Regions from separate parts of the Actinomadura decatromicini genome, predicted to be linked through region 2. Evidence: riboswitches for the same ligand, from Rfam matches in the RefSeq annotation. Region 2 holds a riboswitch; the other holds the start of a gene.
What was found. A riboswitch is a leader RNA that binds a small molecule or an ion and turns the genes downstream of it on or off. The one in region 2 is predicted to bind glycine.
Positions count from the first base shown of each region.

Region 1 (14,429 bases), on a different contig from region 2:
GAACCCGGCGCGGATCGGCGGGCACTTCGTCGGCAACACCGCGCCCGCCGTCGCCGGGCGCACGTTCACCGAGACCTACACGGGGACGCTCGGCCCGTCCGTCCGCACGGTGACGCCCGTGTTCGACGACGGGCACCGCGTGGTGGCGCTCGTCGCGGTCGGCATCACGATCCGGGTGATCACCAAGGAGCTGCGGCACCGGCTGTACTACCTCGGCGGGGTCGCGCTGGCCGTGCTCGCCGCCGGGATGGCGGGCAGCTACCTTGTGTCCGCGCGGCTGCGCCGGCAGACCCGCGGCGTCGCGCCCGGCGAGCTGAGCGACATGTTCGAGTACCACCGGGCGATCCTGCACGCGGTCCGGGAGGGGCTGCTGCTGCTCGACAGGGAGGGGCGCGTCGTCCTCTGCAACGACGCCGCCCGCGAGCTGCTCGACCTGCACGGTGACATGCACGGCGACCCGCGCGGACGCCCGGTGGCCGAACTCGGCCTCCCCGACGAGCTGGTCGCGACCCTCGTGTCGGCGGAGCCCCGGTCGGACGAGATCCACGTCGGCGACACCCGCGTCCTGGTCGTGAACACCTCGCCCGTCCGGTCGCGGGACAGGGCGCGCGGCAACGTCGTCACCCTGCGCGACCACACCGAGCTGCAGGGCCTGACCGGGGAGCTGGACACCGTCCGCGGCTTCGCCGAGTCGCTGCGCTCGCAGGCCCACGAGGCGGCGAACCGGCTGCACACGGTGGTGTCGCTGGTGGAGATGGGACGTCCCGAGCAGGCCGTCGAGTTCGCCACCGCCGAGCTGGAGACGGCGCAGCGGCTCACCGACCGGGTCGTCGGCTCGGTGTCGGAGCCGGTGCTCGCCGCCCTGCTGCTCGGCAAGTCGGCGGAGGCGGGGGAGCGCGGCGTCGAGCTGGCCGTCGCCGAGGACACCGTGATCGACGGCGTGGTGGAGCCCCGCGACCTCGTCACCATCCTCGGGAACCTGATCGACAACGCGGTGGACGCGGCCATCGAGGGCGCCGCGGAGCGTCCGCCGCGGGTCGTGGTCGGCGTCCGCCGGGACGCGGGCGGGCTCGTCCTGGAGGTGTCCGACAGCGGGCCCGGCGTGGACCCGGACGCCGTCCCGGAGATGTTCCGCCGCGGCTGGACGACCAAGACGTCCGGCGGCCCGGTCGGGCACGGCCTCGGCCTAGCGCTCGTCGGCCAGGCGGTGCGGCGGCACGGCGGCGACGTCCGCGTCGGCTCGGGTCCCGGAGGCAGCGGCGCTGTCTTCACCGTCCGGCTTCCCTTGGAGACCCGATGACCGGAGCGAAGCGAGGATCTTCGGGCCTCCGGCCCGGGGGTCCGGGGGGCGCCCCCCAGGAAGGCAGGGCCCGATGATCAGCGTGTTGATCGTCGAGGACGATCCCGTCGCCGCCGAGGCGCATCGCTCCTACGTCGAGCGGGTCGCGGGGTTCAGCGTGGCGGGCGTCGTCCACTCGGGCGCGGACGCGCTCCGGTTCTGCGAGCGCAACCGCGTCGACGTCGTCCTGCTGGACTTCTACCTGCCGGACACGCACGGCTTGACCGTGTGCCGGGCGCTGCGGGCCGGGGGCAGCGAGGTGGACGTCATCGCCGTCACGTCCGCGCGGGACCTTGCGGTGATCAGGTCGGCGGTGTCGGTCGGGGTCGTCCAGTACCTGCTCAAGCCGTTCACGTTCGCGTCGCTGCGGGACAAGCTCGTCCGGTACGCGGCGTTCCGCGAGCAGGCGGGCGGCGCCGGGGAGGTCGCCGGCCAGGCCGACGTGGACGGCATGCTCGCCACCCTCCGCACCCCCGACCACCGCTCGCTGCCGAAGGGCATGAGCGCCGAGACGCTCCAGGCGGTCACCGAGGTGCTGGCGAGCGCGGCCGGCGGGCTGTCCGCCGCCGCGGCGGCCGACCTCGCGGGCGTGTCCCGGGTCACCGCCCGCCGCTACCTGGAGTACCTCGCGGAGAACGGGCTCGCCCGGCGCAAGCCGCACTACGGGCAGGTCGGCCGTCCCGAAGTGCGCTTCTACCCGCGGTAGACGGGGTACGCATGTGACGACCGTGAAACGACATCGGGGGGAGTCGTCGTGAACGAGAAGCCTGGCCGGGCCGAGGACGAGACGACGGGCAGCACCGGCACCGACCGCGGGAGGCGCCCGCCCGCCGAGGGCAAGCCCCAGCCTGACCAGCCCAAGCGCAAGCCGGGCGACGCCGCGCGCAAGATGCGCCAGATGTTCAAGGGCGCCGACCGCGCGGGGTCGTCGGGGCGCGCGTCGGAGCGGTCGTCCCAATCCTGACGAAGCCTTTGACGTCTGTTGGGCGTCAATCGCGGTTCACCGGACTAGCGTCCGAGGGGAACCTGGCGTCGAGGGCGATGAGGGGGTGCTGCTTGTCCGATCTTCCGGCTTCGGGCGGCTCCACCAGGGGGCCCTTGGACGTTACGTAGGGATACAGACGGACCACGGCATGGGCCCCTCCCGCTGAGCGGCCCGATGGCCCGGGGGCCGCGGCGATGACGTCGCGGCCCCCGGGTTCTTTCATGCGCGGGTGACACCGCGAACACTCCCGGAATGCGATAGAGAAGGGGGATCTGCCGGAAGGGAGTCGGATGTCCGCGATGCCGCTGGAGGCGGGGGATCCCCCGCTCGTCGGCCCCTGGAGGATCCTGGGACGGCTCGGGGAGGGCGGACAGGGCGTCGTCTACCTCGGCTCGGGTCCGGGCGGCGAGCGCGTCGCGGTCAAGGTGCTCCGCGCCCTGGACGCCGACGCCCGCCGCCGCATGGAGCGCGAGGTCGAGGCGGCCCGCAGGGTCGCGCCGTCCTGGACGGTCCGCGTCGTCGACGTCCGGCTCGACTCCACCAGCGCGTACGTGGTCAGCGAGTACGTGGACGGGCCGTCGCTCCAGGCGGCGGTGAAGGCCGAGGGGCCGCGGCGCGGCGACGCGCTGGAGCGGCTGGCCGCCGACACGGCCGCCGCGCTGGCCGCCGTCCACGAGGCCGGCGTCGTCCACCGGGACTTCAAGCCGCACAACGTCCTGCTGGGCCCGGACGGGCCCCGCGTCATCGACTTCGGCATCGCCCGCGCGCTGGACGTCACGTCCTCGCTGACCAAGGGCCCGATCGGGACCCCGGCGTACATGGCGCCGGAGCAGATCGAGGGACGTCCCGCGACCGCCGCCGCCGACGTGTTCGCGTGGGGCGCGACGATGGTCTACGCGGCGACCGGGCATCCGGCGTTCGCCCGCGACTCCGTCCAGGCCCTCTTCCACCAGATCCTCAGCGAGGAGCCCGACCTCTCCGGGCTGGACGGACGGCTGCGCCCCCTCGTCGCGTCCTGCCTGGCGAAGGATCCGGGTCTGCGTCCGTCCGCCGCCGAACTGGTCGGGCGGCTCCAGGCGCCCGCCGCCTGGGCGCTCCCCGTCGCCCTGCCGCAGACCACCGCGCCGCCGGTGTCGCTGCCGCCGACCGGGCCGCCACCGATCACGCACCCGCCGATGAGCGTCCCGCCGACGACCGCGCCGGCCGCGCCGCGCCGCAGGCGCCGCCTCTGGGTCTGGCTGGCCCCGGCCATCGCGCTGCCGGTCAGCGCGGCGATGATCGCGGGCGCCTTCTTCGCCGTCCAGCGGCTCCTGCGGCCGGACGACACCGTCGACGCCCTCCCCGGCGACATGTGCCGGATCTACGACTCCGACGACGGGCGGACGATGCTCCGCGGCCTCGGCGCCGCCGAGGGCAAGCGGATCCCGCAGAGCAGCCGCGACGGCTACGGCGAATGGCGGCTGTGCGCCTTCGGCACCGCCAGGTTCCCGCCGAAGGACACGTTCCAGATCCAGCTCAACCTCTACAACCGCGACGACCCCGACAAGGGCGTGAAGGAGGCGCGCTACGCCCTCCACGGAGGGACGGACTTCGGCTGCACCGCCCCGTCCGCCGACCACGGGATCGGCGACGAGAGCTGCGAGGGCCTGACCAAGGACTCCTGGGCGCAGGTCGTCGCGCGCCGGGGCAACGTGATCGCCATGGCCACGTGCTCGGCCCGCGACATCGCCGCCGCCGACCGCGACGCCCTGCGCCGCGCCGCCGCCCTCGCCCTGGACGAAGTGTTCTAAGGCCGCGCCATCAGCACTCGATGACGTTCACGGCGAGCCCGCCGCGCGACGTCTCCTTGTACTTGTCCAGCATGTCGCGGCCGGTGTCGCGCATCGTGGCGATGGCCTTGTCGAGCGAGACGAAGTGGCGGCCGTCGCCGCGCAGCGAGATGCGGGCCGCGCTGATCGCCTTGATCGCGCCGACCGCGTTGCGCTCGATGCACGGCACCTGGACGAGCCCGCCGACCGGGTCGCAGGTCAGCCCGAGGTTGTGCTCGATGCCGATCTCGGCGGCGTTCTCCACCTGCTCCGGCGTCCCGCCGAGCACCTCGGTCAGCCCGGCGGCGGCCATCGAGCAGGCCGACCCGACCTCGCCCTGGCAGCCGACCTCCGCGCCGGAGATGCTCGCGTTCTGCTTGAACAGCACCCCGATGGCGGCGGCCGTCAGCAGGAACCGGACGATCCCGTCGTCGTCGCAGCCCGGCACGAAGCGCGCGTAGTAGTGCAGCACCGCCGGGATGATCCCGGCCGCGCCGTTGGTGGGGGCGGTGACGATCCGTCCGCCCGCCGCGTTCTCCTCGTTGACGGCCAGGGCGTACAGGGTCACCCAGTCCATGGCGTGCAGCGGGTCGCCGGGCTTCTCGGCGGTGAGCTGGCGGTGCAGCTGCGGCGCCCGCCGCCGCACCTTGAGCCCGCCGGGCAGCAGCCCCTCGCGGGTGCAGCCGCGCTCGACGCACGCCGCCATCACGGCCCACAGCTCCAGCAGCCCGGCGCGGATCTCGTCCGGGGTGCGGCCGAACGCCCGCTCGTTCTCCAGCATCAGCGCCGACACCGAGAGGCCGGTCTCGCGGCACCGGTCGAGCAGGTCGGCGGCCGTGTCGAACGGGTGCGGCAGGACGGTGTCGTCGGGCTTGATCCGGTCGGCGCCGGTCGCGGTCTCGTCCAGGATGAAGCCGCCGCCGACCGAGTAGTACACCTTCGAGCGCAGTTCGTTGCCGTCGGCGTCAAGCGCGGTGAAACGCATTCCGTTGGGGTGGCCGGGCAGCGATTCCTTGCGCTCGAAGACCAGATGCTCGCCGACCACGAAAGGGATCTCGTGGTCGCCGAACAAACGCAGCTCGCCCAGCGTGCGGACGCGCTCGATCCGCTCGTCGACCCCGTCCACGTCGACCAGTTCGGGCTTGTCGCCCTCCAGCCCGAGGATGACGGCCTTGTCGCTGCCGTGCCCTTTCCCGGTCAGCCCCAGCGAGCCGTACAGGATCGTCTTCACGGACGCCGTCTTCTCCAGCAGCCCGTCACGTTCCAAGCCCCGCGCGAAGCGGTGCGCCGCCGCCATCGGGCCGCCGGTGTGCGACGACGACGGGCCGATGCCGATCTTGAAGAGGTCGAAAACGCTGATGGCCATGGGGCTTGCCTCCCCGTTCACGGGCGCCCCCTCCCGCGCGGGGAGGGGGCGCCGGGACGTCACAGGTCCGGGTACAGGGGGTGCGCGGCCGCGAGCGCCGAGACCCGCGCCGCCAGCGCGGCCCGGTCGAACGACGGTTGCAGGGCCAGCGCGATGACGTCCGCCACCTCGGCGAAGTCGGCGGCGGTGAAGCCGCGGGTGGCGAGCGCCGGCGTCCCGATCCGCAGCCCCGACGTCACCATCGGCGGACGCGGGTCGTTCGGCACGGCGTTGCGGTTCACGGTGATGCCGATGTCGTGCAGGCGGTCCTCGGCGTCCCGGCCGGTGAGCTCGGAGTCGACCAGGTCGACCAGGACGAGGTGGACGTCCGTCCCGCCGGTCAGCACCTTCACCCCGGCCTTGGCGGCGTCCTCGGCGAGGAGCCGCTCGGCGAGCAGCTTCGCGCCCTCGACCGTGCGCTCCTGCCGGGCCTTGAACTCGTCCGACGCGGCGACCTTCAGCGCGACCGCCTTCGCGGCGATCACGTGCTCCAGCGGGCCGCCCTGCATGCCGGGGAACACCGCCGAGTTGATCTTCTTGGCGTACTCCTCGCGGGCGAGGATCAGCCCGCCGCGCGGGCCGCCGAGCGTCTTGTGCGTGGTGGTCGTGACGATGTCCGCGTGCGGGACGGGCGACGGGTGCAGCCCCGCCGCGACCAGCCCGGCGAAGTGCGCCATGTCGACCATGAGCAGCGCCCCGACCGAGTCGGCGACCTCCCGGAACTTCGCGAAGTCGAGCTGCCGCGGGTATGCCGACCAGCCCGCGACGATCATCTTGGGCCGGTGCTCCTCGGCGAGGGTGGCGACCTCGTCCATGTCGACCAGGCCGTCCTCGGCGCGGACGTGGTACGGCACCACGTTCAGCACCTTGCCCGAGTAGTTCAGCCGCATCCCGTGCGTGAGGTGCCCGCCGTGCGCGAGGTCGAGGCCGAGGATCGTGTCGCCGTGCTGGAGCAGGGCGAAGTAGACGGCCGTGTTGGCCTGCGCCCCGCTGTGCGGCTGGACGTTCGCGTGCTCCGCCCCGAACAGCGCCTTGGCACGGTCGATCGCGAGCTGCTCGGTGACGTCGACGTGCTCGCAGCCGCCGTAGTACCGCCTGCCCGGGTACCCCTCGGCGTACTTGTTCGTCAGGACGGAGCCCTGCGCCTCCAGCACCGCGACCGGCGCGAAGTTCTCCGACGCGATCATCTCCAGGGTGGACTGCTGGCGCCGCAGCTCGGCGGCGACGGCCGCGGCGACCTCCGGGTCGGCCGCGGCCAGCGGGTCGTTCAGGCCCACGGTCAGCCCTCCTCGATCAGCTTCTCGTAGGCGACCGGGTCGAGCAGGTCGCCCGGCTCCGCCGAGAGCCGCACCTTGAAGAGCCAGCCCTCGCCGTACGGGTCGTCGTTGATCACCTTCGGGACGTCCACCACGGCCGAGTTGATCGCGGTGATCTCGCCGCTGACCGGCGAGTAGATGTCGCTGACCGACTTCGTCGACTCGACCTCGCCGCAGACCTCGCCCGCCTCGACGGCGCCGCCCTCGGCCACCTGGAGCTCCAGGTAGACGATCTCGCCGAGGGCGTCGGCGGCGTGCGCGGTGATGCCCACGGTGACGATGTCGTCCTCCGGCGTCGAACCGGCGGGGCCGAGGCCCGCCACCCACTCGTGCTCCTCGCTGTAGCGGAGCTGCTCCGGAACGCTCACGATCACTTCTCTCTTCTCTGTACGGGGTTCGCTGCGGGGGGACGGTCGGTCCCGCGCCCCCGGGACGGCTTCCTTAGGAACGCTTGTAGAACGGCAGGTCGACGACGTCCACCGGCTCCTGCCGGCCGCGCACGTCCACGGCGAGGCCGGTCTCCGCGGCGCCGCTGTCGAGGTACGCCATGGCGATCGGCGTGCCCAGTGTGGGCGACGGCGCGCCGCTCGTCACGACCCCGCACGGCGTGCCGCCGGACGCGACGACCGCATACCCCTTCCGCGGCGCCCGACGCCCGCGCGCGACGAGCCCGACGAGCCTGCGCCCCGGCGGGGTCTGCGCCTGCGCCGCGAGGGCGGCCTTCCCGACGAAGTCGACGGGCTTGTCCAGCTTCACCACCCGGCCGAGGCCCGCCTCGAACGGGGTGGTCTCGGCGGTCAGCTCGTTGCCGTACAGCGGCATCCCCGCCTCCAGGCGCAGCGTGTCGCGGGCGGACAGCCCGGCCGGGACGACGCCGTCCACGGCCGCGAGCGCGTTCCACAGCGGGACGGCGTCGGCCGCGTCGACGAACAGCTCGAAGCCGTCCTCACCGGTGTAGCCGGTGCGGGCGACCAGGGCGTCGACCCCGGCGACCCGCCCGGCGAGGATCGCGTAGTACTTCAGGTCGGCCAGCGGAGCGTCGGTGAAGCCTTCGAGAATCTTCTGCGAACGCGGGCCCTGGAGGGCGATCAGCGCGTAGGCGTCGGACCTGTCGTCCACGGTGGCGTCGAAGCCGGAGACCCGCTCGGTCAGCGCGTCCCGCACGACGTCGGCGTTCGCGGCGTTCGCGACCACCATCCACGTCTCGTCGGCGAGGCGGTAGACGATCAGGTCGTCGAGGACGCCGCCGTCCGGCCCGCAGATCATCGTGTACCGGGCCTTGCCGACCTTCATCGGCGACAGGTTCCCGACCAGCGCGAAGTCGAGCGCCGCGGCCGCGCCCGGCCCGGCGAGGAAGATCTCCCCCATGTGGGACAGGTCGAACAGGCCCGCGCCGGTGCGGACGGCCTGGTGCTCGGCCGTCTCGCTCGCGTAGCGCAGCGGCATCAGGTAACCGGCGAAGTCGACGAGGTTCGCGCCGAGGCCCTCGTGGACGTCGTGCAGCGGCGTCTTCTTCGGGTTCTTCACGGCGGTCTCGGCGTCGTTCCTGTCGGCGGACATGGGTTCGGCTCCTTCGTCACGGGCGCGCGTGGCCTCATCGTCCCACCCGCGCACCGGGCGTCTCGGTGCCTCCCCCTCTGTCATCGGCGCCTGAGAGCTTCACCCGTCCCGGAGAGGTCGGGCTTTCACCTTCGGCGGGGGACTCGGTCCCCGCTTTCCAGAGGTCGCCTGGCCCGTGCGGTCCGTGGGCCTGAGAGGTTCCGGGGAGGATTTGCTCCTTCGGCGTCCCCCGCCGGCTGCGAGGGACTCTCCCGCACGGGATAGTCGGCTGCGGGCAAGGCTAGCAGTTCCCTTTGTCCATGCCCTATGGCTGAGCTCGTGCGTTAAACCGAATGCGGGCCCGTGACGTACTCTAAGACGGTTGCTGGAGATCACCCTGGGTGCGCGGGGTGCACGACCCGGAGGGGCAATCCGCATGGCCTACCTGGCTGGAGCGTTGATCCTGTTCTTCGGCCTGCTGGTGTCCATCGCCCTGCACGAGCTCGGGCACTTCTCGTTCGCCAAGCTGTTCGGCGTCCGCACGACCCAGTTCATGGTCGGCTTCGGCCCGACGATGAAGTCGTGGCGCCGCGGCGAGACCGAGTACGGCGTGAAATGGATCCCGCTCGGCGGCTACATCCGCATGATCGGGATGCTGCCGCCGCGCCGCGGCGACGCCCCCGGCCAGGTCCGGCGGATCAGCACCGGCCCCTGGCAGGGCCTCATCGAGTCCGCCCGCGGCGCGGCGCTGGAGGAGGTCAGGCCCGGCGACGAGGACCGCGTCTTCTACGCCAAGAAGTGGTGGCAGAAGGCGCTGATCATGGTGGGCGGGCCCGCGATGAACCTCGTCCTCGCCGTGCTGTTCTTCGCGATCCTGCTGATGGGCATCGGGACGAGCCAGCCGCAGCCGGTGATCCGCGAGGTCGCCGAGTGCATGGTCCCGGCGAGCCAGTCGGCCGACGTCAAGGGCTGCCCGGCGAACGCGCCCGCGACGCCCGCCAAGCAGGTCGGGCTCAAGCCCGGCGACCGGATCGTCGCGTTCGGCGGCGAGAAGATCGGCGACTACCGCGAGCTGCAGGAGCTGATCCGCGGCGACGGCGGCAAGTCGGTGCCGATGACCGTCCGGCGCGACGGGCACGACATCACGCTCACCGTCCCGATCACCCGCAACCAGATGTACGACCTGGAGGACGAGAACAAGGTCGTCAACGTCGGCTTCCTCGGCATCACGCCCGACAGCGCCGTCGAGCGGCAGGGGCCGGGCGCGGTCGCGAGCACGATGGGCGACCTGACCTCGCGCACGGCGGGCGCGCTGGTGCGGATGCCGCAGAAGATGGTCGGCGTCTGGAACGCCGCGTTCGGCGGCGACAAGCGCGACCCGAACGGCCCGATCGGCGTCGTCGGCGTCAGCCGGATCGGCGGCGAGGTCGCCGCGTCCCAGGAGTTCACCGGCACGCAGAAGATCTCCTACTTCGTCATGCTGCTCGGCTCGCTGAACCTCGCGGTGGGGCTGTTCAACCTCGTCCCGCTGCTGCCGCTGGACGGCGGCCACATCGCGGGCGCGCTGCTGGAGGCGATCAAGAAGGCGTTCGCGCGGGTGTTCCGCAGGCCCGACCCCGGCTACGTGGACGTCGCGAAGGCCCTGCCGGTGACGTACGTGATGGCGGCCGTGCTGATCGTCATGGGCGGGCTGCTGATCTACGCCGACCTGTTCAACCCCGTCCGCGTCACCGGATAGCCGTCACCGGATAGCCGTCACGGGACCGCCGGCAGGTCGCCCGTCTTGATGAAGGCGTCCAGCGCGGCCCGGTACGGCGCGATGTCGAGGCCCTGCCCGGCGAGCCACTCGTCCGACCCGTAGGTGCCGCTGTAGCGCTCGCCGCCGTCGCAGATCAGCGTGACGACGCTGCCGCGCTCCCCGCGCGCCCGCATCCCCGCGATCAGCTCCGCCGCGCCCCACATGTTCGTGCCGGTGGAGCCGCCGACGTCCCGGCCGCTGACCTCGCTCGTCCAGCGCATCGCCGCGATGGACGCCGCGTCCGGCACCCGGATCATCCGGTCGATCACCGTCGGCAGGAAGGACGGCTCGACGCGCGGCCGCCCGATGCCCTCGATCCGCGAGCCCGCCGCCGTCCGCTCCGGGTCGCCGTCGGCGTACGAGCCGTGGAACGCCGAGCCCTCCGGGTCGACGACCGCGAGCCGCGTCTGGAACCGCCGGTACCGGACGTACCGGCCGATCGTCGCGGACGTCCCGCCGGTGCCCGCGCCGACCACCACCCAGGAGGGCTCCGGGAACCGCTCCAGCCGCAGCTGCTCGAAGATCGACTCGGCGATGTTGTTGTTGCCGCGCCAGTCGGTGGCGCGCTCGGCGTAGGTGAACTGGTCCATGAAGTGGCCGTCGCACTCGGCGGCGAGGCGCCGCGACTCGGCGTAGATCGACGACGGGTCGTCCACCAGGTGGCAGTGCCCGCCGTAGAACTCGATGAGCTGGATCTTCTCCGGGCTGGTGGACGCGGGCATCACCGCGACGAACGGCAGCCCGAGCAGCCGCGCGAAGTACGCCTCCGACACCGCCGTCGACCCGCTGGACGCCTCGATGATCGTCGTCCCCTCGCGGATCCAGCCGTTCGCCAGCCCGTACAGGAACAGCGACCGCGCCAGCCGATGCTTGAGCGACCCCGTCGGATGGACGGACTCGTCCTTCAGGTAGAGGTCGATGCCCCACTCAGGCGGCAGCGGGAACACGTGCAGGTGCGTGTCAGCGCTCCGGTTGGCGTCAGCATCGACAAGCCGAACGGCCTCGGCGACCCAAGCCCGCCCGCCCGGATCACAACGGTCAACAATCCGATCCAAATGGGGCCCCCCGACGTCTCATCAGGGGTCCCACGATATCCGTGCATGTCGCCGGGCATCATGGAGGCTGCGGGGGGCAGATGATCGAGATGTTCGACGAGCGGATCGTGGAGACCGGGCGGCTGCCGCTGTTCGGCTTCTTCGTCGCGTTCATCGTCACGTTCGTGTTGACCAGGGTGAACGTCCGGATGATCCGGGCGGACGTGCGCTGGTTCCGGAACGTGACGGCCGGAGACGTGCACATCCACCACGTGGTGTTCGGGGTCGTGCTGATGCTGGCGGGCGGGGTGGCGAGCCTCGCCGTGCCGGACGGGCACGTCCGCCTGGAACTGGCCGCGGCCATCGTCTTCGGGATGGGCTCCGCCCTCGTCCTGGACGAGTTCGCCCTGATCCTGCATCTCAGCGACGTCTACTGGACGGAGAAGGGCCGCGCGTCCGTCGACGCCGTGTTCGTCGCCATCGCCGTGACCGGGCTGCTGCTGCTCGGCGTCCGGCCGTTCGGGTACGACGGGCTCGGGCTCGACCCGGGCGGCGTCGCGCTCAGCCGCCTGTACGCGGCGTCGCTCGTCGTCAACCTCGCGCTGGCGGTGATCACGCTGCTCAAGGGCAAGATCTGGACGGGCCTGATCGGGCTGTTCGTGCCCGCGCTGCTGGTCGTCGGGGCCGTCCGGGTGGCGCGGCCGGGGTCGCCGTGGGCGCGGTGGCGGTACGACGCGGGGTCGCGCCGGTACCAGCGGGCCGTCCGGCGGGAGAAGCTGTACCGGCGGCCGCTGATCAACGGGAAGATCTGGGTGCAGGAGTTCATCGCCGGGCGGCACGACCTGATCCCGCCCGAGCTGCTGCAACGCCGCGCCGACGCGGCCGAGCGGGCGCGCCGCAGGCTGCGCGGCGGACGTTCGCCCGCGCGCGCCCGGCGGCGCGCCGCCGCCCGCGCCGAACGCCGCGCCGCCGCCCGCTCGGACCGGCGCGCCGCCGTGCGCCTGGAGCGCCGGGCCGCCGCCCGCACGGGACGCCGGTCGCCGGGCCGCCGCACCGGACGCCGCAAGGCGGCCTGGGCCGAACGCCGCGCCGAGGCCCGCGAGCGGCGCCGCGCCCTGACCCGGAACCGCGGGGTCGCCAGGGAGCGCGGGAAGCCCGCGTCGCGGCTGCGGATGCGCGCCGCGTCCCGCCGGGCGCGCCGTCCCGTCCCCGAGGAGGATCCGCCGACCGCCACCCACGCCACCGCGCGGCTGGGCGAAGAGCGCCAGGAACCGTCGGCTAGTCCATGACGGGCGCGACGGCGCGGACGGTGTCGATCGTGTCGGCCTCCGCCGCCGACTTGTCGGGGCGGTAGCGCAGCACGCGGGCGAACCGCAGCGCGATGCCGCCCGGGTAGCGCGGGCTGTGCTGGACGCCGTCGAACGCGATCTCGACGACCAGCTCCGGACGGACGTGGACGGTCCAGTCGTCCTCCCGCACGGCCAGCTCGCGCAGCTTCGCCGTCTGCCAGGCGAGCAGCTCGTCGGTGAGCCCCTTGAACGTCTTGCCGAGCATGACGAACCCGCCGGTCTCGGGGTCGCGGGCGCCGAGGTGCAGGTTGGACAGCAGCCCCCGGCGCCGCCCGTGCCCCCACTCGACGGCGAGGACGACGAGGTCGAGCGTGTGCCGGGGCTTCACCTTGATCCAGCCCGCGCCGCGCCGCCCGGCCGTGTACGGGGTGTCGAGTGATTTGACGACGACGCCCTCGTGGCCGCGCGCGACGGCCTCGTCGAACACCTCCTTGGCCCGCGCCGGGTCGGCGGTGACGACGCGCGGCATGCGCAGGCCCTCCGGGACGACCTCCGCGAGCGCCGCGTTCCGCTCCGCGCCCGGCGCGTCGAGCAGGTCGCGCCCGTCGAGGTGCAGCACGTCGAACAGGAACACCGCGAGCGGCACCGTGCCGGTGGTCTTGGCGGTGCGGGTAGCCGTGCGGGCGGAAGTGACCTGGAACGGGTGCGGGCTTCCGTCCGGCCGGAGGGCGATCAGCTCGCCGTCGAACACCGCGTCGCGGACGGGCAGCTCCCGCACCGCCGCGACGACCTCGGGCAGCCGGGAGGTGATCTCGTCGAGCGTCCGGGTGAACACCCGCACCTCGCCGCCGGACACGTGGATCTGCGCGCGGATGCCGTCGAGCTTCCACTCCACGGCGGCCTCGGCCGCCAGCTTGCCGAACGCGGCGTCGACGTCGGGCGCGGACGCCGCGAGCATCGGCTTGATCGGGCGTCCGACCTCCAGGGCGAAGCCGCGCAGCCCGGCCACCCCGTCGGCGAGCGCGGCGGTGGCGACCGGGCCGAGCGAGCCGCGCAGCATGACCGCGCGCCGCACCTCCGCCGACGGCACCCCGGCCGCCGCCGCGATCGCCTCGGCCATCACGCCGTCCAGCGCGCCCTGCCGCAGCTCGCCCGCCAGCAGCCTGATCAGGAAGTCCTGCTCGGGACGGGTGGCGCGGCCGAACAGCGCCGCGACCAGCTCGCGCCGCCGGGCCACCGACCCGGCCCCGGCCACCGCGCCGATCTCGGTGAACGCCGCGTCGACCGCGAGCACGGTCAGCGACGGCTCCGGCGCGGGCGGCGGGACGTCGCGCAGCGCCGCGTAGCCCACCCCGATCTGGCGCTGCGGCAGCTCGCCGGACAGGTACGCGACGACGATCGCCGCCTCCCTGGGCTCGGCCGCGCGCAGGCACTCGGCGAGCGACGCCACCTTGGCCTTCCGGCCCGAGGTCGCGGCGACGTCCGCCGAGGTCCGGGCGATGTCCGCGATCAGCACCCCTCCATTGTGACCACGGGGTCTGACATCGGGCTCCGTCAGGGGGCCTGGTCAGCGGGCGCGGTCCTTACTACCTTGACGGGTGGCGGACCGGGAAGCGCTACGGGGGAGGGGGAGCGGGGTTTGGGCCTTCAGCGTCCTCCGGACCCGTTCGACCGGGTCTATTCCGCGCCCGAGCCGCCGTCGCCGGGCCGCCGCCGGTCGCGGCGGGTCGCGGTGCTGGTAGCGGTCGTCGCGTTCGGCGCGGCGGCGGTGGCGGTGTTCCTGCTCGCGCCCGTCCGGGGCGGCGGGGACGGCGCGGCCGTGCGTCCCACCACGTCCCGCACGGCCACCACGTCCCGCACGCCCACCGCCGACAGCACGCCCACGGACGGCGAGACGCCCGCGGAGAGCGGCGGCC
Region 1 covers NZ_VSRQ01000001.1:1,035,799-1,050,227, reverse strand. Annotated here, with positions in the region: gene FXF68_RS04115 (sensor histidine kinase) at 1-1,300, shown strand, start outside; gene FXF68_RS04110 (response regulator) at 1,374-2,045, shown strand; gene FXF68_RS04105 (hypothetical protein) at 2,094-2,303, shown strand; gene FXF68_RS04100 (serine/threonine-protein kinase) at 2,615-4,114, shown strand; gene FXF68_RS04095 (L-serine ammonia-lyase) at 4,125-5,498, opposite strand; gene FXF68_RS04090 (serine hydroxymethyltransferase) at 5,558-6,814, opposite strand; gene gcvH (glycine cleavage system protein GcvH) at 6,817-7,221, opposite strand; gene gcvT (glycine cleavage system aminomethyltransferase GcvT) at 7,295-8,413, opposite strand; glycine riboswitch at 8,481-8,580, opposite strand; glycine riboswitch at 8,582-8,677, opposite strand; gene FXF68_RS04075 (M50 family metallopeptidase) at 8,829-10,130, shown strand; gene cds1 (L-cysteine desulfhydrase Cds1) at 10,148-11,245, opposite strand; gene FXF68_RS43610 (hypothetical protein) at 11,326-12,513, shown strand; gene FXF68_RS04060 (ATP-dependent DNA ligase) at 12,503-14,029, opposite strand; gene FXF68_RS04055 (hypothetical protein) at 14,153-14,429, shown strand, end outside.
Region 1: another riboswitch for glycine. It lies ahead of gcvT (glycine cleavage system aminomethyltransferase GcvT); the one in region 2 lies ahead of gcvP (aminomethyl-transferring glycine dehydrogenase).

Region 2 (14,429 bases):
CCGCCACGGCACTCCCGGACCTGGCCTTTCGCGGCCTCTCCGATGAGGCCCGAAGGTAACGCATGTTTTGTTCGGTCCGCATTGACGATCGCGTGTCAAGCGTTGTCGATCTGCGTTAGGGACCTTTCGTCACCATTGCCCGGATCTCCGAACGGATTCGCGGCGCCTTGTCGATCTCTTGGAAGGATGCGGCCCACACCCCCACCCCGCCCGGCTCGCGCGGCCATGATCGCGCCTAACCTCGGTACATGCCCGACCTTGCTTACTACGCCTCACTGCCGCGCTCCCGCGGCGCCGCGGCGGCCCTGCTGCTGGACGACCTCGGGCGGGTCCTGCTGGTCAAGCCCACCTACAGCGAGGGCTGGTACCTGCCCGGCGGGGTCATCGAGACCGACGAGTCCCCGCTGGCGGCGTGCGTGCGCGAGTGCGCGGAGGAGCTCGGCCTCGTCCCCCGCCTGGACGGCCTCGCCTGCGTCGACTGGGGCCCGCCGCGCGACGACGGCGTCGACGCCGTCAACGTCTTCGTGTTCGGCGGGACGATCACCGGCGAGGAGATCGCCGCGATCCGGCTGCCGCCCGACGAGCTGTCCGACCACATTCTCGTCGCGCCGGAGAAGATCCCCGAGCTGGCGCCGCCGCACGTCTCCCGGCGGATGGGGCCGAGCCTGCACGCCATGGCCACCGGCCGCGCCGTCTACCTGGAGGACGGCGCGGCGCAGCCCTTCGGCGCCGGCCTGTCCGCCGCGCTCGCGGGCCGCGACGTCCCCTGACCCGCGCCGACCCTGCGTCGACGGCCGGGCCGACGGCACGGCCGGGTCGCTCGACGACCAGACCCGCTCGCGGGCCCGTCACAGCGCTCAGGCCGTCCAGCGATCAGGCCCGTCTGGAGGGTCAGGCGAGGACGGCGTCCCTGGCCTGCCGCCCCCGCTCGGGATCGACCATCCGGGCGCAGTGCGCGCAGCAGTACCAGTGCCCGTTCACGTCCACGCCGTGCCCCATGATGCGGCAGCCGCAGTTCTCGCACACCGGCGCCATCCGCGTGACCGCGCACTCGAACGAGTCGAACGTGTGCACTTGACCCTGCGCGTGCACCTCGAAGGTCATGTCGTAGTCGTTGCCGCAGACCTCGCAGGTCGCCATCGGTCCGATCTCCGTTCCCCCGCCGCGTCGCGAACACTCCCCTACCCCGTCCGCCGCGTCCCACCACCCTCATCTGACCGGCTTGCCCGCGGAACCGCCCGGAATGGTCGCCGGGCCCCTGACCCCGCCGCGACCGGCGCGCCGTCCCCGCGTCCGGCCCGCGCCCTCGCCCGGGTCGGGCCAGCGCGGCGAGCGGCCCGAGGACCGCAGCACCGCCTCCCACGAGTCCCCCGACTCCAGCGGCAGGTGCGGGACGCCCCAGTGCCACGCCGACACCAGCAGGTCGGGGTCGCGCGGGCGGTACCGCGTCCCGATCGCGCGGGCCATGTCCCAGGCGTGCAGGTGCCACTCCACGCACGCCGCGCCCGCGTGGTCGCCGACCGTGTACTTCGTGCCCTTGTAGATCAGGTGCGTCCGGTCCCACATGTCCGCCATCAGGTCGGCGTACGCGCCCGCCGACACCCCGAACGCCATGATCCGGGCGGGGCCCGGCTCCGCCGGCAGCACCGCGAGCTCCGCCGCGTTCTGCCTGGCCTGCTGCCTGATCAGCACCGCGGACGCGGCGTCCTGCGCGAACAGCTTCGCCAGCCGGCTGTCGGGCGCGTCCTGCAGGTACTCCAGGAAGTTCTCCGCGACGCACCGCAGATGCCCGGCGAGGTCGATGAGCCGCCAGTCCGCGCAGGGCGTCGGCGCGTCCCAGTCGCCGGCCTGCTCCGCCAGCGCCCGGATCGCCCCCACCCCGTCCTGGTAGGACTCGATCACCCGGCCACGATCCGGCGGCGTGCGCTCCACGTGACTTCCCCCCGCGTCCAGAGCACGATGTGCCCCCTCCGCCGGGACGCGGCCGCGCGCGGCGCGCTCCTGCGGCACGCGGCGCGGCGCCCCCCGACGCTCCCCCGAGAGGGCAGACTCTCAAAGTTCCGTGCCCGGTGCCACCCGGCGACACTGTGTCGGCACAGGTCGGCGGGCCGGGCCGGGGTCAGAGGACGACGGTCGGCTGCGTGCGGAAGCTGAGCCGGTGCGCCTCGCGCGCGGTGCGCAGGCGGTCGACCTCGTCCGTCCACGGGCGGACGGCCGGGCGCGCCCTGGCCTTGCGGGCGGCGATCTCCGCGGCGCGGCGGGCCTTCGCGTCCTGCTCGTCCGTCGCGTACGCCTTCGGGCCCATCTCGACCCGCTCGGCCGCCTCGGCGGCGGCGAGCACGGCGGTCAGCGCCTGGTCGAACGCCGCGGTCAGCTCCCGCAGCCGCGGCTCGGGCGTCGGCGCGCCCTGCGCGTCCCGCAGCTCCCGCTCGGCCGCCCCCGCCGCCGCGAGCCGCTCGTCGTACTCGGCGGCGAGCCGCCGGTCGGCCTCGTACGGCTCGGCGACGTCCTTGCTCACCCGGCGGCCCAGCGGCATGGCGGTACTCCTTCGGCGGTCGGCCTCGTGGTCGGTCGATGTGTGGTCGGTCGATGTCGTGGTCGGTCGGCGCCGTGGTCGGCGAAATCGTCCGGACGAGGAAAGGGTACGCGGCGGCGCGGCGTGTCGTGACGGTGGACACCCCGCCCCGGCCCTTTACGTAGTAAGGTCCATGCTCACTATGGTCAGGCAACCGAGCATCAACGCCCAGCACCGCGCGCCGCTGTCCACCGAGCGGATCATCGACGCGGCGCTGCGCATCGTCGACGGCCAGGGCCTCGCCCGGCTCACCATGCGCCGCCTCGGCGACGCCCTGGAGGTCGAGGCGATGGCGATCTACCACCACCTCCCCCGCGGCAAGGAGCAGCTCCTCGACGGGCTCGTCGCGCACGTCGCGTCCGCGCCCGCCGACACCGGCACCGTCGCGCTGCAGGCCGGCTGGCAGGACGTCCTGCGCGGCTGGGCCCGCGGCTACCGGGCGCGCCTGCTCGCGCACGCGGGCGTCCTCCCCCTCGTCGTCACCCGCCGCAACCCCGCCGCGCTCGTCACCACCGTCACGTCGCTGCGCGAGGTGCTGCGCCGCGGCGGCGTCCGCGAGGAGACCGCCGCCGTCGCCGCGCACACCCTCCTCGGCTACGTCATCGGGCACGCCGCGCTGGAGGTCCGCGGCACCGCCGAGGACGGCGCCGACCGGGCCGTGAACTGGGACGACCGCTTCGACGCCGGGCTCGACCTCGTCCTCAGGAGCGTCCAGTAGCCCGCCGGCTCAGTCCTCGACGACGAGGATCTCCAGGTGCAAGGGGCCGTGCGCGCCCTCCACCCGGACCATCTCGATCGCGTGCGTCGCCGACGGGCCGCTGATCCACGTCAGCGGCCGGGACGGGTCGAGCCGCCGCACCGCCTCCGGCACCGTCCCGACGATCTGGTCGGCGTGCACCACGCACAGGTGGTAGCCGGGCACGGCCGTCAGCGCCCGCCTGCCCTGCGCGCGGCCGCCGTCGAGGACCACGGTGCCGGTCCGCGCGACGGCCGCCGCGCAGCCGGTGACCACGCCGTCCACCGCGCCGAGCGCCTCGGCATCCAGAGCCGGGGCATCGGCCAGCGCGCGGACGCCCTCCAGCTCCGCCAGCCACCCGTACGGCAGGTCGGCGGGGACGACGATCTGCTTGGCCTCGCGCCCCCACAGCGCGGCGGCGACGGCGGTGCCGAGCTCGTCCGCGCTGACGTGCCGCACCGCCGCCCGGTTGGCGGCGACCCGCTCGGTGAACAGCGCGACGACGTCCGCCCTGGTCGCGGCCTCGGCCTCGGGCAGCGTCCGGTCGTAGCCGCGCGGGACGGGCGGGCTCGTGCCGCGCGACCCGCCGAGCGCCTCCCGCACCCGGCGCAGCACCTCGGCGCGCGAACCGCCGCCGGTCATGACCGCCCCACCGGCACGCTCGCCGTCACGGCCGCCTCCGGGCCCACCAGGCGCGGAAGCTCTCGGCGGGCGGCGCGGGCAGGTCGCGGGCCTCCGTCCACTTGCCGAGCAGGCCGGGCAGCCGGCGGATCCGGCCGCCGCGCGACAGCAGCCGCGCCCACCGGGTGCTCCGGCGCAGCGCGGTCTCGTAGCGGCGGGCGTCGCCCATCGTCCAGGCGAGCCCGCGCATCAGCGCCAGTTCCGGCGTCGGGACGGGGCGCCGCCGCCGCGACTCCACCACCGCGCCCCGCAGGTGCACCAGCACCCCCGGAATGTCGATCTTCACCGGGCAGACGTCGGCGCACGCGCCGCACAGCGTCGACGCGTACGGCAGCGAGGCGTCGGCCGCGCTCTCCACGCCGCGCAGCTGCGGGGTGAGGATCGCGCCGATCGGCCCCGGGTACACCGGCCCGTACGCGCGGCCGCCCGTCCGCTCGTAGACGGGGCACACGTTCACGCAGGCCGAGCAGCGGACGCAGCGCAGCGCGGCGCGCCCGACCTCGTCGGCGAGGACCCGCGTGCGCCCGTTGTCGACCAGGACGAGATGGAACGCCCGCGGCCCGTCGCCCGGCGTCACGCCCGGCCACGACGCGGCGTAGGGGGTCATCGGGCCCGCGCCCGCCGCGCGCGGCAGCAGCTGAAGGAACACCTCCAGGTCGGCCCACGACGGGACGACCTTGTCGATGCCCGCGACGGTGATCAGCGTGTCGGGCAGGGACAGGCACATCCGCGCGTTGCCCTCGGACTCCAGCACCACCGGCGTCCCGGTCTCGGCGACGAGGAAGTTCGCGCCGGTCACCGCGACGCGGGCGCGCAGCAGCCGGTCGCGCAGGTGGGCGCGGGCGGCGGCGGCCAGCCCGGCCGGGTCGTCGCCGAGGCCGGCGGCGGGCAACGTCCGCCGGAACAGCTCGGCGATCTCCGCGCGGTCGCGGTGCAGCGCGGGCGACAGCAGGTGGGACGGCTCGTCCCCGCCGAGCCCGACGACCAAATCCGCGATCGCCGTCTCGTAGGCGATCACCCCGGCGCGGGCCAGCGCGGCGTCCAGCCCGATCTCCCGGAGCGTCGCCGACGACGCCTTCACGACCTCCTTCGCGCCGGACGCGCGCACCAGGCCGGTGACGACCTCGCGCGCCTCGGCCGCGTCGACCGCCCAGTGGACGACGCCGCCCGTTTCGGTCACCCGCCGCTCCAGCTCCTCCAGGTGGACGTCGAGGTTGAGGAGCGCCGCGTCCCCGATCGCGCGGCCCGCCTCCCGGAGGGCGTCCCAGTCGGCGGCCCCGGCGGTGGCGGCGGACGTCCGCGCCCGCGCCTCGGCGGTCGCGCCGCGCAGGTTGCGGCGCAGACCGGTATCGGCCAGCGCGGACCGCGCGGCGCTCGCGAACTTCGGCGCCGGCAGCGGCACCGGACCGCCGCCGGGCCTCGTCCGGGTGGAGGACGGGGTCGTCCGCCGGGAGGGGGCCGTCACGCCGGCCCCGTCGCGGCGAGGATCTCGGCCAGGTGCATCGTCCGGACGCCGCTGCGCAGCCGCGACAGCGCGCCCCCGATGTGCGCCAGGCACGAGTTGTCGACCGCGCACACCACGTCGGCGCCCGTGTCGCGGACGTGCCGGACCTTGTCGGCCACCATCGCGACCGACACGTCGGAGTTCTTCATCGCGAACGCGCCGCCGAACCCGCAGCACTCCCCCGCCGCGGGCAGCTCGACCAGGTCGAGGCCGCGGACCGCGCGCAGCAGCCGCAGCGGGCGGTCGCCGACGCCGAGCACCCGCGCGGCCTGGCAGGACGGGTGGTAGGTCACCCGGTGCGGGAAGTACGCGCCGACGTCAGTGAGGCCCAGGACGTCCACCAGGAACTCGGTCAGCTCGTAGACGGCGAGGCCCTCGGCGGCGCGGGCGAGGGCCGGGTCGCGGGCGGCGCGGGCCAGCCGCGGGTAGGAGTCGCGGACGGCCGCCGCGCACGACGCGGACGGCGCGACCACCGCCGCCGCGCCCTCGAACAGCGCCGCGTACGCGCGGGCCAGCGCGGCGGCCTCGCGGTGGTAGCCGGTCGTCCAGTGGACCTGCCCGCAGCACGTCTGGCCCGGCGGGTACTCGACCTCGTGCCCGAGCCGCTCCAGTAACGCGGTCACGGCCTTCCCGGTGTCCGGGAACAGCGCGTCGTCGAAGCAGGCGACGGACAGGGCGACCCGCACCGGCCTCACTCCCCCCACGCCTCGCAAAGCCGTTCCCACGGAACATCGTAGGGGTTTCACCCGGCGACGGCGTGTCGTTCTCCGTCCGTTGTCGCGCGGCGGGGACGCTGAGGGTACCGGCACTTCGGGGTGAGGAGGGTCACAGCCTCCGGTACTCCGGTACCAACGGACAACCGTCCCAACGGGCTATAGCCGACGGGTACGAACCGTTCCACACTGGGGTGCGTCAGACAAGGAAGTACGCGACCGACCAGTTGCACGAGACCGGAGGCACACGATGTGCCCGCACCAGCCGCCCTGTCCCTCGCACGACGCGCCCGACCGCGACGCCGCACGGACGCTGGCCTCCCACCCCGAGCAGGGGTGGAGCCTGCTGTGCAACGGCGTCGTGCTCTTCGAGGACACCGGTGAGCTGCTGCCCGACGGGGAAGTCATCGCACCGCACCGGCCGACGGATCCACTGACTCCGTCCGCCGCTTGAACACGTCCACGGGGGACTAGTTCAAACGGGTGATCATCCTCGGGGGCAACGCCCACCTGTCCCGCCCATCCGTCCCAGGACTCCGGGCCCGCACCGGGCCCGGACCGAAGACCCTCAACGGCCGCCCGTCCGCACCGGACGGGCCGCCCGCAACCCCGCCGCGGGCCCCGCCCATCGCCGCAGCCACGGCTCCGCCGCCCGTCCGACGGCGGCGGCGTCGCGGTTCAGGTCGTGCCGCTCCCCCGCCAGCACGACGACCTCGGCGGCGTCCGCCGCGTCCGGCACCCCGAACGGGTCCCGGTCGCCGTTGACGACGAGCACCTCCACGCCCGCGCCGCGCAACTCGTCCACCCGCGTCTTCTCGGGACGGCCCGGCGGGTGCAGCGGGAACGCCAGCGCGACCACGCCGGCGGCGCCGGCGGCCGCCGCCGTCCGGCACGCGACCCGCGCCCCGTTGCTCCGCCCGCCCTGGACGAGCGGGACGTCCCGGAACCTCCGCCGCAGCTTCGCGACGACCTGCAGCCACGCCTCGTCCTGTTTCACCGCCGGGCCCGGCGCGCGCCGCCCGGTGAGCCGGAACGGCTGGGTCACCCGCGCGACCGCGCCGCCGAGGCCGAGCGCCGCCTCCCGGACGGCGAGCAGGTCGGCCGCCTCCACGCCGCCGTTCGAGCCGTGCGTGAGGACCAGCAGGAACGCCGGGTCGTCCACGGCGTCCACGGTCGCCTCGGCCGGGCCGTGCGCCGTCACCAGCTTCGTCCGCCTGCCCATCCGCCCACGGTAGCGGGCCGTCCAGATGATCTTTGCGGCAGACTGGGCGGATGGAGCGAATGACAGACGCCGAATGGCGCGCGTTCGTCATGGCGGGCACCCGCACCGGCAAGGCGGCCGTCACCGCCGCGGACGGGACGCCGCACGTCACGCCGGTCTGGTTCGTCCTCGACGGCGACGACGTGCTGTTCAACACGGCCCGCGCGACCGTCAAGGGCCGCGCGCTGGCCCGCGACCCGCGCGTGTCCATCTGCGTGGACGACCAGACCCCGCCCTACTCGTACGTGATGATGCGGGCCGAGGCGTCCCTCGTCGAAGACCTGGACGAGATGCGCCGCTGGGCCACCGTCATCGGCGGCCGCTACATGGGCGCCGACCGCGCCGAGGAGTTCGGGGCGCGCAACGCCGTCCCGACCGAGTACCTGGTCCGCGCCCGCATCACGAAGGTCGTCGCCGAACGCGGCATCACCGACTAGCCCCTCGACCCCGCGCGGGTCAGGTGTCGGTGCGGTCGGGGGCGTCCATGGCGAGGCGGAGGCGTTCGGCGAAGCTCTCCTGCAGCAGGGGCCCCCAGGCGTAGCCGCCCGGGACGCGCACCGCCCTGCCGAGCGCCTCGTCCGCGTCGCCCCTCGGCCGCTCCCCGGCGTCGGCGCCGCCCGCGTCCCGGACGGCGAGCAGCGCGTACATGTGGTCGAGCGCGCCGAACGCGTCGCCCGCGAGGGCGGGCAGCGTCCCGTCCGCGACGGCCTGCTCGACGACGGGCTCCCACCACAGGTCGGCGGGATCGGCGTCGTCCTCGTCGCCGCCGAAGTCGCGGCGGAGCCGGGCGCGGACCTGCGCGGCCGTCCCCGGGTCGGCGAGGCCGCGCCGCCACACCTCGGACGCCTCGCCGCCGCGCCCGCGCAGCGGCAGCGTCCGGGCGAGCAGCTCGGTGGCGAGCGGCCCGACCTCCGGGTCGGACGGGTCCTGCCCGAGGGCCGCGTCGAACGCGCCGATCGCCTGGTCGAGGCAGGCGATGCCGAGCGCGACCGCGAGCCGCGCGTACGCGTACGGCGCGGCGGCGCGGTCGACCAGCCGGAGCCCGGCGGTCAGGACGCGCTGCGCCCGCGCGGGCTCGCCGCGCTCCAGCAGCCGCTCGGCGAGGTCGTGCGCGGCGGGCGGGCCGTACTCGGCGTCGCCCGTGCCGAGCACGGCCTCCCAGTGGCCGCGCGCCTCGTCGAAGTCGCCGGCGTCGTCGGCGATCCGGGCGAGGGCGAGGTGGGCGGGCGGCAGGTAGGCCGGGTTGCCGAAGTCGACCACGACCCGCCACGCGGGCGCCGCCTGCGCCTGCTCGCCGGCCCGCTCGTGCGTGAGCGCCAGGTGGTAGGCGGCGCGCGGCCCGTACTCGGGGTCGCCGGTGGCGATCGCCGCCCGGTCGGCCTCGCGGGCCCCGGCCACGTCCCCGGCGTCGTCGAGGACGACCGCGAGCCCGAGCGCCGCCCGCGCCCGGCACGGCGTGTCGCCGAGCGCGAGCACCGTCCCGAACAACGCCGCCGCCCGGTCGGCCTCGCCGTTCTCGGCCAGCTTCCGGGCCTCCTCGCACACCTGCGCCGGGTCGAGGTCCGGCTCCGGGGACTCGCTCATCGATCTGCCCTCTGGGGTCGGGGACGCGCTGCCCTCACGGGGGTCGGGTCGCGCCCGAGCCTAGCGGGTGCGCCGCCCCCGAGGGGCGACCCTCAGCGCCCGATCCTCGGTCCTCGGTCTCAGTCCTCGAACGCCTCGGGGGGCGGGCAGGAGCAGATCAGGTTGCGGTCGCCGTGGGCCTGGTCGACGCGGCGGACGGGCGGCCAGTACTTGTCCTCGCGGAGGGCGGGCAGCGGGTAGGCGGCCTCCTCGCGGGTGTAGGCGTGCTTCCAGTCGTCGGAGAGCAGGCAGGCGGCGGTGTGCGGGGCGTTCTTGAGGGGGTTGTCCGCGCGGTCGTAGGCGCCGTCGGCGACCCGCTGGATCTCGCGGCGGATCTCGATCATCGCGTCGCAGAACCGGTCGAGCTCGATGAGGTCCTCGGACTCGGTCGGCTCGATCATCAGCGTCCCGGCGACCGGGAACGACAGGGTCGGGGCGTGGAAGCCGTAGTCGATGAGGCGCTTCGCGACGTCCTCGGCGGTGATCCCGGTCTCCTTGGTGATCTTGCGGAGGTCGGCGATGCACTCGTGCGCGACGAGCCCGTTCCGCCCGGTGTAGAGGATCGGGTAGTGCGGGCCGAGCCGGGCGGCGAGGTAGTTGGCCGCGACGATCGCGCCCTCGGTGGCGGCGCGGAGGCCGTCCGGTCCCATCATGGCGATGTAGGCCCAGGAGATCGGCAGGATGCCCGCCGAGCCCCAGGGCGCGGCGGAGATCGGGCCGACCCCGGTGTCCGGGCCCGCCTCGGCGCGCAGCGGGTGGTTCGGCAGGAACGGGGCGAGGTGCTCGCGGACGCCGATCGGCCCGACGCCCGGCCCGCCGCCGCCGTGCGGGATGCAGAACGTCTTGTGCAGGTTGAGGTGCGACACGTCCGACCCGAACTCGCCGGGACGGGCCAGCCCGACGAGCGCGTTGAGGTTGGCGCCGTCGACGTAGACCTGGCCGCCCGCGTCGTGCACGGCCGCGCACACGTCGGTGATCGTCTCCTCGAACACGCCGTGCGTGGACGGGTAGGTCACCATAATCGCGGCGAGCCGGTCGCCGTGCTGCCCGATCTTGGCGTGCAGGTCGTCGAGGTCGACGTTGCCGCCGTCGTCGCACTTCACGACGACGACGCGCATCCCGGCCATGACGGCGCTGGCGGCGTTGGTGCCGTGCGCGGACGACGGGATCAGGCACACGTCCCGGCGGTCGTCGCCGCGCGAGGCGTGGTAGCCGCGGATGGCGAGCAGCCCGGCCAGCTCGCCCTGCGACCCGGCGTTCGGCTGGACGGACACCTTCGCGTACCCGGTGATCTCGGCGAGCGCGTCCTCCAGCTCGCCGATCAGCTCGACGTACCCGGCGGCCTGGTCGACCGGCGCGAACGGGTGGATGTTCGCGAACTCCGGCCAGGTGATCGGCTCCATCTCGGCGGTGGCGTTCAGCTTCATCGTGCAGGAGCCGAGCGGGATCATCGACCGGTCGAGCGCGACGTCGCGGTCCTGGAGGCGGCGCAGGTAGCGCAGCATCGCGGTCTCGGAGCGGTGCGCGTGGAACACCGGGTGGGTCAGGTAGGGGCTCTCGCGGCGCAGGTCGTCCGGGATCGCCTCGGCGGGGGACTCGGCGGCGGGCGCGGCGCCGAACGCCTCCAGCACGGCGGTGACGTGCACGGGCAGCGTCGTCTCGTCGCAGGCGACGGCGACGTGGTCGGCGTCCACCGGGCGGAGGTTGACGCGGCGCTCGCGGGCGGCCGCGACGACCTCCGCCGCGCGGCCGGGCACGCGGGCGAGGACGGTGTCGAAGAACGCGCCGTGCACGACGTCGACGCCCGCGGCGCGGAGCCCGGCGGCGATCTCGGCGGCGCGGCGGTGCGTGCGCTGCGCGATCGCGGCGAGCCCGTCCGGGCCGTGGTAGACGGCGTACATGCTCGCCATCACCGCGAGCAGGACCTGCGCGGTGCAGATGTTGCTGGTGGCCTTCTCCCGCCGGATGTGCTGCTCGCGGGTCTGCAGCGCGAGCCGGTGCGCGGGCGCGCCGTCCGCGTCGACGGACACGCCGACGAGCCGGCCGGGGAGCTGCCGCTGGATGCCGTCGCGGACCGCCATGTATCCGGCGTGCGGGCCGCCGAACCCGTACGGGACGCCGAACCGCTGCGCCGAGCCCACCGCGATGTCGGCGCCCGACTCCCCCGGCGGGCGCAGCAGCGTCAGCGCGAGCAGGTCGGCGGCGACGACCGCCTGCGCGCCGCGCTCGTGCGCCTGCGCGATCACCGGCTCCAGGTCGCGGACGGCCCCGGACGCGCCCGGGTACTGCAGCAGCACGCCGAAGAAGTCGCCGTCCGGCAGCCCGCCGGACAGGTCGGCGATGACGACCTCGATGCCGAGCGGGACGGCCCGCGTCCGCACGACCTCGATCGTCTGCGGCAGCGCGTCGGCGTCCACCAGGAACGTGCCAGGCTCCTTGCGCTTGGAAGCCCGGTGCGCGAGGGCCATGCCCTCGGCGGCGGCGGTGGCCTCGTCCAGCATGGACGCGTTCGCCACCGGCAGGCCGGTCAGGTCGCTGACGACGGTCTGGAAGTTCAGCAGCGCCTCAAGCCGCCCCTGCGAGATCTCCGGCTGGTAGGGGGTGTAGGCGGTGTACCAGCCCGGGTTCTCCAGGACGTTCCGCATGATCACGCCCGGCGTGGTCGTGCCGTGGTAGCCGAGCCCGATCATCGAGGTGAGGACGGTGTTGCGGGCGGCGAGCTCGCGGAGCCGGTCCAGCGCGGCGCTCTCGCTCAGCGCGGGCGGCAGGTCCAGCGGCCGGGCGGTGCGGATCGCGGCGGGCACGGCGTCGGCGATCAGGGCGTCGACGCCCGAGTAGCCGACGGCCGCCAGCATCCTCGCCTGGTCGTCCGGGGACGGGCCGATGTGCCGGTCGGCGAACGCGGCGCGCGGGTGCTGCGGCGCGGCGACGGGCGCGAAGAACTGGGCCGTCATGGAGAGCCTCCTGGCTGCTGCGGGTCGCTCAGGTGAACCGCCGGGACTGACCGGCGGCCGGTTCTCCCCCTCTGTCATCGGCACCTGAGAGCTTCACCCGCGCGGCGGGGTTTCCCCTTCGGTGAGCCGCCCGTCCCCTCCCGCGGGGACCGGCGCCTGCTTTCCAGAGGTGCCTCGCCCGAGCGGTCCTTTTGCCTGAGAGGTTCCGGGGAGGTTGCCCCTTCGGCGCCCCACGCTGGCGGCGTGGGGTCTCTCCCGCACAGGGTCGACGGCATGTCCTGGACAAACCCTACCCAAAGATCGGTCGCGACGATCGTCCCGCCCCTCCGACGTGCGCCGCAGCGCTTCTACCCGTGAGTACGATGTGCACGTCCACCAGGGGGACCGGGCCTGGGACACTGATCACGCGATGGACGATCAGGGCGGCGGTACGGCGTGACGCACACGGGCGACGGCGCGGCGCGCGCACGGGCGCACGGGCGGGCGCGCGGGCGGGCGCGGCCGTGACCCCGGCAGCCGTGCCCGTCGACGAGCCCGCCCAGCCGGACCGGATCCGCCGCTCGTCCGACGCCATCCGGTTCGCCGCGTCCGTGGTCGGGCTGGCCGCGGTGATGCTGCTCGTGTCGATCGCGCAGCAGACGACGCACGGCCTGCAGACCGACATCGCGCAGGGCACCGCGCACGCACCGCGGCTGCTGCTGTCCCTCGCGACGCTCGTGTCCAGCTTCGGCGTGCTGGCCGTGCCGGTCGCGTTCGCGATCGAGCGGCTGCTCCGCAAGGACGGGACGCGCGTCGCGATCGCCCTGCTCGCCGCCGTGATCGCGTTCGGGATCACGGTGGGCCTCGACGACCTCGTCGTGCGGGCCGCGCCGGGCGGCGTCCTCGACTCGCTGATCTGGGGCGGCAGCGCCACCGCGCCCGTGCACACCGACATCGCGCCCGTGATCGCGTTCGTCAGCGCGGTCGGGATGGCGGGCCGCGTCCGCTGGCAGGCCGCGACCTGGACGCTGATCGGGCTCGCCGCGCTGACCGGGCTCACCGCGTCCTACGCCTCGGTCGCCGCGCTCGCCGCCACCTACTTCCTCGGCACCGCCATCGGCCACGGGACGCTCTACGCCGTCGGCACCCCGAACCCGCGCCCGTCCGGCGCCGCCGTCATGGCGGCGCTCGACCGGCTCGGGCTCCGCGCGGCGAAGGCGGCCCGGCTGGACGAGCCCGCCGAGGGCGCCGAGGAGGCCCGCCGGTACGGCGTCGTCCTCGGCGCCGGCCCCGCGGCCGGGCACGGCGTCCGCCCCCCGGCGCGGCACGGCGGCTGGGACGTGGAGGTCCACGTCCTGGACCGCGACCAGCAGACCGCCGGGCTGCTCTACCGGGTGTGGCGGCTGCTGCGGCTGCGCTCGGCGACGACCGGCCGGGCGCTGCGGTCGCTGCGCCGCTCCCTGGAGCAGGAGTCGCTGATGGCGTACGCGGTGGACGCGGCGGGCGTCCGCACCCCGCGCCTGCTCGGCACCTCGGAGGTCGGCACCGAGGCGGCCCTGCTCGCCTACGAGCACGTGCCGGGACGGCGGCTCGCGGACGTCCCCGACAAGGAGGTCACCGACGCCCTCCTCGCCGACGTGTGGCGGCAGTTCCGCGCCCTCCAGGCGGCGCGGCTCGCGCACCGGCGGCTGCAGGACGGCGCCGTCCTCGTCGGCGACGACGGCCGCGCCTACGTCACCGGCCTGCGCGCCGGGGAGATCGCGGCGGGCGACCTCGCGCTGCGCCTCGACCTGGCCCAGTTCCTCACCACCCTCGCGCTCCGGACGGGCGCCGAGCGCGCCGTCCGCACCGCCGCCGAGGTGCTCGGCGAGGAGGCCCTCGCCGCCGCCGTGCCGCTGCTGCAGCGGGTCGCGCTGTCGCGGGAGACCCGGGCGGCGCTGCGGCACGACCGGGAGCTGCTGACCCGGATCAGGGAGCAGATCGTCCGGCTGAAGCCGGAGACGGAGGTCGCGCCGGTCCGGCTGGAGCGGTTCCGGCCCCGGACGGTCTTCAGCATCGTCGCGCTGTCGATCGCGGCGTACATCGTCATCCCGCAGGTCGCGAGCCTCGACCTGCGCACCATGGCGGCCACGGCGAGCTGGCACTGGGTGGTCGCCGCGCTGGGCGGGGCCGCGCTCACCTACCTGGCGGCGGCGCTCATGCTGATGGGGTTCGTGCCCGAGCGGCTGCCGCTGGGCCGGACCGTCCTCGCCCAGCTCGCCGCGTCGTTCGTGAAGCTCGTCGCCCCGGCGGCGGTCGGCGGCGTCGCGGTCAACACCCGCTACCTGCAGCGGTCCGGGGTGCGGCCGGGGCCCGCGGTGGCGAGCGTCGGCGCGTCCCAGCTCGTCGGGCTGGTCACGCACC
Region 2 covers NZ_VSRQ01000007.1:67,972-82,400, reverse strand. Annotated here, with positions in the region: gene FXF68_RS29975 (NUDIX domain-containing protein) at 249-770, shown strand; gene FXF68_RS29970 (hypothetical protein) at 892-1,140, opposite strand; gene FXF68_RS29965 (maleylpyruvate isomerase N-terminal domain-containing protein) at 1,210-1,932, opposite strand; gene FXF68_RS29960 (plectin) at 2,120-2,536, opposite strand; gene FXF68_RS29955 (TetR/AcrR family transcriptional regulator C-terminal domain-containing protein) at 2,718-3,293, shown strand; gene FXF68_RS29950 (LutC/YkgG family protein) at 3,303-3,953, opposite strand; gene FXF68_RS29945 (lactate utilization protein B) at 3,979-5,457, opposite strand; gene FXF68_RS29940 ((Fe-S)-binding protein) at 5,454-6,182, opposite strand; gene FXF68_RS29935 (DUF5999 family protein) at 6,460-6,663, shown strand; gene FXF68_RS29930 (alpha/beta hydrolase family protein) at 6,778-7,431, opposite strand; gene FXF68_RS29925 (PPOX class F420-dependent oxidoreductase) at 7,482-7,907, shown strand; gene FXF68_RS29920 (tetratricopeptide repeat protein) at 7,927-9,054, opposite strand; gene gcvP (aminomethyl-transferring glycine dehydrogenase) at 9,174-12,047, opposite strand; glycine riboswitch at 12,109-12,220, opposite strand; glycine riboswitch at 12,221-12,315, opposite strand; gene FXF68_RS29910 (lysylphosphatidylglycerol synthase transmembrane domain-containing protein) at 12,551-14,429, shown strand, end outside.